Regions from separate parts of the Lysinibacillus sp. FSL K6-0057 genome, predicted to be linked through region 2. Evidence: riboswitches for the same ligand, from Rfam matches in the RefSeq annotation. Region 2 holds a riboswitch; each other region holds the start of a gene.

Region 1 (2,202 bases), 1.7 Mb from region 2:
TGAATTTGCCATGTTAATTGGCCTCCTTTTTAGGTAAGAAATCATTTGTAAAGGCTTGTTTCGCATCAAACTCGCCCTCTAGTACATGATTGCTAGACATCCATTTTGCATAGTTTTCCCACACAGAAAGCTTTTGCTCTCCCCATTGCTTGGCATCATCCTGATATTTATCTGCCAGCCATTCCTGACTTTTATGCACTAGCTCTTTATCTAAATCAGGAGCCGCTTCGATTAACATATCAGCTGCTTCACTTGGGTTTTCTATTGCGTATTCATAGCCTTTTGATGTAGCTGCAACAAAGGCTTTGACAACATCAGGGTTGTCCTGTAGCATTTTTTCATTCGTAGCTAGAACAGGTGTATAGTAATCCAATTGATCACTATAATCCGTTAGATACAGCATATTAATCTTTTCCCCACGTAGCTCAGCTTCAATCCCAGTCCATGCATAATAAATCCAAGCAAAATCAATGTCTTTTTCCATCATTGTGAAGAAATCTAAATCCCCTGCATTGACGATATCTAACTTATTGATATCTGCCTTTTCTGTTTGCATTAATGATTGGAGAACGGCTTGCTCTAATGGCGCACCCCAACCACCATAAGTTTTACCTTCAAAATCCTTTGGCGATGTAATGCCTTTTGATGCAATAGAAGCAAAGCCAGATGTATTATGCTGAATAATCGCTGCGATAGAGACCAGCGGCACATCTTGTACACGCGCCTGTGTAATGCCTTCCTGATAGCTCACGCCAAACTCTGCCTTTCCAGAAGCAACAAGCTGATCTGCGCCCGCCTCACCAGGCATAATTATCTCAACATCTAAGCCCTGTTCCTCAAAATAACCGAGTTTTTTTGCGACATACAGACCTGTATGATTCGTATTCGGTGTCCAATCCAGTACCACAGACACCTTTTTCAGCTTGTCAGTTGCCTGCTTGTCCTCTTTTTCACTACAGCCCACTAAAGTCAAAAGTGCTGCCAATAGAATAAATAACCATTTTTTCATGCGAAAGCCTCCCAGTTTGTAATATGAAAGTGTTCATGAATGAATGTTGTCACCAGAAGAAAGCGTATACAAGGTTTTCAAACTACTGCCTGAAAACATAAAAAAACGCCTAGGATTCCTCCCAGACGTATTACAATCATTCTTCAAAACTTTGCTTTTTTGAATAGATGTTCCCTACGCTGGTACGAGCCAAATCAGGTTCAAAGGGTCAGCGTCTATCGGACACAATCTCAGCTAGCAACTACTAGCCCCCCTACATTCTTTCGCTATGAACTTTTCGATGATTATTATACCCATAGTTACACTTAAATGACAAGCTGCTATTTTTGAATAGCGATTGCATTCAAGACAAAAGCCCAGTTCTCCTAAGAGACTGGGCATGATATTAGCTAGGTTTCTGTTCTTTTTTGACTGTTAATACATGGGAAATCGCCCCATCTGTTGCAATATCCACTTTAAACGAACCGTTGGAATGGCGATCTGCACGAGACAATGCTTGTACAGCAATCACCTCTTGAACGCCTTTTTCGGTTTCAATCACAACCTGCTCCTCGTCTGTCGCTTGAATAACTGCCACAATTCGGTGAGGATTTGCTTTTAACTCTGTTAATACTTTTAGTCCACGTTTTGCACGACTTGCTACTTCAACTTCAGCGACATTCATTTTCTTCACGGCTCCACGCTGTGTCACAATCACTACATATTGTGTAACATCAGGCTGTAGCACATTGACACCAACTAAGGCTTCTCCATCTTTTAGCGTGATCCCTTTCACACCGCCTGTTTTCACACCTGTAACGGGTAGTTCCTCCATCGGGAAACGAATCGCATAGGCTGTATCCGTTGTTAGCATCAGTTCTACATCATCCGTCACAAACGATGCATAGATCATCGCATCACCAGCCTTGACGTTCATCGTTTTAATTGGCTTTGAATAACGTGTTACCGCATAGTCTGCGAGTGGTGAGCGCTTAATTTGACCATCTTTTGTGGCTGTGAAGACATACATATTTGGCTGTTCAAATGTTTCAAAGCCATAAACCGCAATAATCGATTCATCTTCCCCTGTTGGGACAATACTGGAAATATGCTGGCCCAGGTCCTTCCAGCGTATGTCAGGAAGCTCATGAACAGGCTGATAAATATAATTGCCACGATTTGTGAACAGTAATAGATGGTGCTGTGTATTTAAG
Region 2 (2,202 bases):
GCAAGACAATCTGGCGAAGCAAATGGCTCGTTCCATACATATGCCTTATTTTGTAATGCTTATCATTATGCTGGTGTTCTCATTCGGAATTGCAAACTTCCAAACGACATTGTCATTATTTGTGACAGAAAAGTTTAATTACACACCTGTGGACATAGCAATTATATTAGTTGTCGGTGGTGCTTTTGGGGTAGTTGTACAAATGTTTATTATTACACCACTATTCAATCGCTTCGGTGAAATGAAGGTAGTCCTTGTCAATTTATTTATTGCATCTGTTGCTATTTTCTTCATATTATTTGTTTCTGGCTTTGCCCTTATATTAGTTGTAGCAACGATTTTCTCTACAGCAACGACATTAATTCGTCCAGCTGTTAATACACTCATCTCAAAGCTTGCAGAGAAAGAACAAGGATTCGCTGCGGGCTTGAATAATGCCTATATGAGTCTTGGTAATATGATTGGACCCGCTTTGGCTGGTTTATTATTTGACTGGAATATGAATAGTCCATATATTTTCGGATCGATCATATTATTAGCTTGCTTCTTCCTTGCACTCATCTGGACATTGAAAAAAGCACCTCATTTAATGCATCCCGATACAAAATAGTCTGAAAAATCATTGACTATTTTTAGCAGTATGTTACATTAATGTTGGTCAACGAAATTGAATGATTTTAACCACTAGGGGAGTCTTTAAAAGGCTGAGACGTATATGGTAATATACGGACCCTTTGAACCTGATCTAGTTCACACTAGCGGAGGGAAGTGGCGCTACTTGCTGTTGTCACTAGATACACGCAAGGCCGCTTCCTATTGTTTAAAGGGGGCGGCCTTTTTATTTTTCCTCACGAACTTTATCAAAAGGAGTGAACTTTATGTCAATTCGTAAATTAACAGTCATGGCTTTATTAGTAGCTATTGCTGTTGCAGGCTCTACCTTCGTATCTATCCCAACAGGAATCGCACGTGCTTACCCCGTTCAGCATGCTATTAATGTGATAGGAGCCATTATACTTGGACCCGTACCAACAGTAATAGTTGCCTTTGTCACTGCCGTCATTCGAATTCTTACCGGAACAGGCTCTCTATTAGCTATCCCTGGTAGTGTCATTGGCGCGTTCTGTGCGGCCCTTGCCTATAAATATAGCAATAAAATGTGGTTAGCTGGTATCGGAGAAGTTGTGGGAACTGGCATTCTTGCTTCACTTATTGCCGTACCTTATGCAAAATTATTCATGGGAACATCTGTAGCAGCATTCTTCTTCCTACCTGCCTTTTTAACATCAAGTACAATCGGCGCCATTCTAGGTGTTATGGTTGCTAGCAGCTTGCGTAAAACGGAGCTAGTAAAGGGGTTTAATTCTTCTCTTTATTGAGGGGGGTGGCCAAGATTGGAGCGCTTTTCTTCCTTCTATGAGCGGCGATGGCCTTGGTTGGAGCGCTTTCTGTCTCCTTATGAGCGGCTGCGACTCTACTTAGAGCGCCTTCCACCTCCTTAGGAGCGGCTGCGACTCAATTTAGAGCGCCTTTCTTCTCTTTAGGAGCGGCAGGGACTCAACTTAGAGCGCTTTTCTTCTCCTTAGGAGCGGCTGCGGCTCTATTTAGAGCGTCTTTCATCTCCTTACGAGCGGCTGCGACTCAATTTAGAGCGCCTTCCTTCTCCTTACGAGCGGCTGCGGCTCTATTTAGAGCACCTTCCTTCTCCTTACGAGCGGCATTGACTCAACTTAGAGCGCTTTCTATCTCTTTATGAGCAAAGCTCCCACTTTTTAGATCATCTTGCCACTCTCTACAAAGGGGACAACTCTCTATTCAAACAATACAAAAAAGCAGTGCAAAATCTAATATTTTGCACTGCTTCCACTATATTAAGATCGTTTTTTCATACCTTTTAATAACTGTGCCACATTTGTGTCTTCTGCCTGTATAGGTTTTTCCTCAACCAGCGGTTCTTTCTTCTTCGCATTCGTTAGGAAGTTCCATCCAAAACGTCTTATGGTAATATCCATAAAGAATAAAAGCATACTTGCTAAGAGAAGCCATGTAGCAATATTTTGTCGATCCGCTCCTTTTGTTGTAAAGTCTCGGAATACATCTTGTGGTTCCTTTAAAACTGCGCCTCCTGTTTGTTGAGTTAACTCTTCTATCAGTTGATCATTGACAGGAAGTAGTTCGTATTCGGCACTATAAGGAACACTT
Region 3 (2,202 bases), 2.2 Mb from region 2:
TAAATAAGTAGCTGCTTCAAATTTACCTTTGTAGACAAATGCGGTAGCACCACTACCCAAAGTAGCAAGAAACGGACTCCAAATCCATTTTTGCCATCCTGGTGCTGCAGTTGCCCAAACAATATCATTTTCATGTACACCCAGCCAATGTGGTGCTGTTGTTCGTAAATGTGCATAGCCCCAACTATGAGTATGCACCGCTGCTTTCGGATTTCCTGTTGTTCCGCTTGTATAGGCTAAAAATGCATTGTCAGTGCTTTTAGTCGGGATAGGGTTTATGTAGGTTGTAGGTTGATTATGCATTTTTTCAAGTATGTTCTGCCAAGGTTCGTGTGCATGCCCTATGACAAATTGCAATATGCCTTGTAAATTCCCCACTTCATCAAATTGTTCAATATAAGGTTCAAATGCAATAACCGCTTTAGCATTGGCATGGTGAATACGATATTCAATATCTTTTGTTCTTAACATTTCTGAGCTTGGAATAATGGTTAAACCCGCTTTCAATGCAGCAATATACACAATATAGGCTTCCACTGAACGTGGTACCATCACTAAAATGACATCACCTTTCTTTAAGCCTTGCTTGGTGAAAACATGTGCTGCTTGATTCGCTTTTTCCAATAAATGTGCATATGTAATAAATTGGACGTCTTGATTTTCTTCATAAATGATTAAAGCATTTTTTGTTGCATCCTGCGCATATTTTTCAATTTCCTCTGCTATGTTATACCATTCTGGTGCAACTAAATCTTGTCTTTTCATGGCAAATGCCCCCTTTTGCTATGACACATTATAAAACTCCTTTTTCATTATTTTCAATGGTTTACACTCAATTTCGTTAAAGTCATGACAACTATCATACTTTGCTATATGGCATCAGTCACGTTTTGTTTATAGGAAAACTAGTTATTGAATACATATGAAAAGTATGGTACATTTTGGTCAACTAAATACAAGATTGCAGGGGGACTCGCAAGAGTTGAGAAGGTAAAACCTGACCCTTTGAACCTGTTAGTTAATACTGACGTAGGGAGCAATAGACATCGTTTTTTACAGATGAAAGGCTCTTTTTCGTGCATTTTTACACAAAAAGAGCCTTTTTTGCATGCTTACGTCCATCCACAGAGGAGGACTACAATGATATTTCAAACAATTCGTCAACAGCAACCACTCGTCCATTGCATCACCAATTATGTAGTGGCAAATTTTCAAGCAAATGGTTTATTAGCAATAGGTGCCTCACCGGTAATGGCTGATGACAGCCAAGAGGTAGAGGAAATGGTAGCGATTGCTCAAGCACTATTAATTAATATTGGAACGCTTAATGATCGTACAAAAAGCGCCATGCTATTAGCAGGTAAAAAAGCGAATGCACTTGGTATTCCTGTTATTTTAGATCCTGTTGGAGTTGGAGCCACAACTTATCGTAAGGAAACTGTCAAACATTTACTTGAGAACATACAATTTGCTGTGATTCGCTGTAATCTTGGCGAGCTTGCTGCAATAGCTGGTGTAGATTGGCAACAAAAGGGGGTCGATAGTGGTCATGGCTCCATCGCTATGGAAGCAGAAGCCACATTATTGGCTCAACGCTATCAATGCATAGTTATTGTAACGGGGGAACGTGATTTTATAACTGATGGTAAGCATAGCCAATGGATTGCTGGCGGTCATCCACAAATGACGGAAGTAACGGGTACAGGTTGTTTACTAAGCGCAATTTGTGGTGCTGCCTATCGTGTTGGACCTAACCCTTACCAGCAATTAACAGAAACACTTACTTACTATAAAAAAGCAGGTGTACTAGCATCAGCATTTACTGCAGATATCGGTGATTTTCAAATCGCCTTACTTAATGCTATACATCGTTTGTCAAAGGATGGTGAAGCTTCATGCATATTGTAACGACGATTGCTGGCTCAGATAGCGGAGGCGGTGCTGGTATACAGGCTGATTTAAAAACATTTCAGGAATTAAAAGTGTTTGGCACTTCTGTCATTACAGCATTAACTGCACAAAATACATTGGGTGTAACAGGCGTTTACCCAATTGACGTTTCCTTTATAAAAAAACAATTCGAGGCCTTAGTAGAAGATTTTTCAATAACTGCGATTAAAACAGGAATGCTTTATTCCTCAGCTATTATCAAAACAATCGCAAGTATGATCAGTGAGCTAAACATTCCACTGATTGTTGATC
Region 4 (2,202 bases), 1.6 Mb from region 2:
ATTATCAGGAGGCGAAAAATTTAATGCTTCGCTAAGTCTTGCTTTGGGAATGGCAGATGTGATTCAAAGCTTCCAAGGTAATATCCATATTGAAACGATGTTTATTGATGAGGGCTTTGGTTCACTCGATGAGGAATCACTAAATAAGGCAATTGATACATTAATTGATTTACAGGATTCTGGTCGTATGATTGGCGTTATTTCTCATGTACCTGAATTGAAATCTGCGATGCCAGCAGTTTTACATGTAGAAAAAACATTGAATGGACATAGTCAAACACATTTTGAAGTGAAATAAAACGAAGGCGTATTTCCGAAAAAAAGGAATACGCCTTCGTTTTATTTTTTTCGAGGTGTGGCTGTAGGCGTTGTTCCCTTTTTTGCAGCCATTACTTTTCTGACGATAGGAATAACAATCGGTGCTAACTTTACGGCGGTTTTCACAACGTTTGATACTTTCATCCAAAAACAGCTCCTTTTACAATTACTACTACCTGTTTCTCTTAAAAATAAAACATTAACGGATAACGCGAACAGCCTGAATAATATTCCAGATCACAATACCAAGTGAGACGAGGGCATAGATGGCGAATGAAGCAAACCAAATAATCATCACTGTATTATTACTGGAGGTTGGATCTAAACTAAATGTGGAAAAAACAAAGACAATAAAGAACAGGATGCCAAAAACAAAAGGAATTAAATGAGAGACAAGTGCACGAATCGAATGTTTTTTTACATCACTATCTTTTGTCACAATGTACACAATTAATGGAACGATGAAAGGGGCGAAGAAAATACTAAGATAACTAAAGGCAGCTAAAATTTTTTGATTCTCCATAGTTGTACCTCCTTTTTTAATATTTACGCATGAATAATAGCAAAGTTTCAAAAAAATAATGTATGGAAGAGGTTGTAATCCTCCTAGCCTTTGCGTACAATGAAAATGTTCAAATAAATTCAGATGTAACGACCACAAGGGGAGCTGATGATGTCAGCTGAGACTGGGCACGTAATGCCTTGACTCTTCGAACCTGTAAGTTAACGCTTGCGTAGGGATGTGGATAGAAACCGACACTTGTACGATGTGAGGCTCTGTCCTGGCATCGTTTTTTCATTCTTGGGGGAAAATGGTGTCAGAAAGAGACATATCAGCGCATTTCTATTCCTGCTCTTGTATCCTACATCGGAACAAAGGAGAGAATATGTATGGACAAAAAAAGACTGTTAATGCTAGTGGAGATTGCGATATTTGCAGCAATTGGGCTAGTACTTGATCAGGTATCCTTTAAAGTATGGGCACAAGGCGGCTCAGTTAGTCTTGTCATGGTACCTATTATGTTAATCGCGTTTCGTTGGGGCCTAGTAGCTGGGCTAACAACGGGACTACTTGTGGGTGTTATGCAAACAATGTTTGGTTCCTATATCGTGCACTGGCTACAAGGATTACTAGATTATGGTGTTGCTTTTACAGTTGTAGGATTAGCGGCAGTTGTACGTGGACCAGTGTTGGACGCTGCTAAACATATGAACAAAACAAAAATGGCACTTTATATTATAATAGGTACCGTTTTCGCAGGCTTCTTACGATACGCGGCACATACAATTGCTGGTGCTGTATTTTTTGCAGAATATGCTGGCGATCAAAATGCTTGGATCTATTCCATCATCTATAACGGTACATATATGCTACCAGCAACTATATTAACGGCTATCGTTGGTGTTCTTTTATTCACAGCCGCTCCACAATTAATGCAAAGAAAAGCTTAATGCAAGTCCCTTCACATGAGTGGGGGGACTTTTTTGTTGTGAATAGCTCTTTTAGCACTTTGCAAAGTAGGAAAGCATACAATATTTAAAGCGTTTATCGTTATACGCATAAAAAGTTATGTTATATTAAAGAATAGATATTAGATGAAAGGGACGTTATACATGATTGTAAAAACACAAGAAGAGATTGAAGCTTTTAAAAAAATAGGACGCATTTGTGCTGAAATTCGCGAAGCGATGAAAGCTGCAACAAAACCAGGTGTTACAACACTTGAACTAGACGAAATTGCTGGCCGCATGTTTGCGGAGGCAGGCGCTATTTCTGGACCGAAGGGAGAATATGATTTCCCTGGGTATACATGTATTAGTGTCAATGAAGAAGTGGCGCATGGTATTCCAGGAAAGCGTGTTATTCAAGAAGGAGATATTGTG

Evidence for each region. A riboswitch is a leader RNA that binds a small molecule or an ion and turns the genes downstream of it on or off. The one in region 2 is predicted to bind thiamine pyrophosphate.
Region 1: another riboswitch for thiamine pyrophosphate. It lies ahead of MHB40_RS12925 (ABC transporter substrate-binding protein); the one in region 2 lies ahead of thiW (energy coupling factor transporter S component ThiW).
Region 3: another riboswitch for thiamine pyrophosphate. It lies ahead of thiM (hydroxyethylthiazole kinase); the one in region 2 lies ahead of thiW (energy coupling factor transporter S component ThiW).
Region 4: another riboswitch for thiamine pyrophosphate. It lies ahead of thiT (energy-coupled thiamine transporter ThiT); the one in region 2 lies ahead of thiW (energy coupling factor transporter S component ThiW).

Annotation. Positions count from the first base shown of each region.
Region 1 covers NZ_CP152047.1:2,634,508-2,636,709, forward strand. The annotation lists gene MHB40_RS12920 (thiamine-binding protein) at 1-12, opposite strand, end outside; gene MHB40_RS12925 (ABC transporter substrate-binding protein) at 14-1,009, opposite strand; TPP riboswitch at 1,164-1,274, opposite strand; gene parC (DNA topoisomerase IV subunit A) at 1,395-2,202, opposite strand, start outside.
Region 2 covers NZ_CP152047.1:916,666-918,867, reverse strand. The annotation lists gene MHB40_RS04250 (MFS transporter) at 1-610, shown strand, start outside; TPP riboswitch at 677-784, shown strand; gene thiW (energy coupling factor transporter S component ThiW) at 879-1,379, shown strand; gene MHB40_RS04240 (VWA domain-containing protein) at 1,872-2,202, opposite strand, start outside.
Region 3 covers NZ_CP152047.1:3,744,841-3,747,042, forward strand. The annotation lists gene MHB40_RS18565 (acyl--CoA ligase) at 1-765, opposite strand, end outside; TPP riboswitch at 956-1,053, shown strand; gene thiM (hydroxyethylthiazole kinase) at 1,141-1,908, shown strand; gene thiD (bifunctional hydroxymethylpyrimidine kinase/phosphomethylpyrimidine kinase) at 1,896-2,202, shown strand, end outside.
Region 4 covers NZ_CP152047.1:4,333,112-4,335,313, reverse strand. The annotation lists gene MHB40_RS21725 (SMC family ATPase) at 1-298, shown strand, start outside; gene MHB40_RS21720 (hypothetical protein) at 340-462, opposite strand; gene MHB40_RS21715 (DUF4870 domain-containing protein) at 518-841, opposite strand; TPP riboswitch at 969-1,076, shown strand; gene thiT (energy-coupled thiamine transporter ThiT) at 1,210-1,770, shown strand; gene map (type I methionyl aminopeptidase) at 1,933-2,202, shown strand, end outside.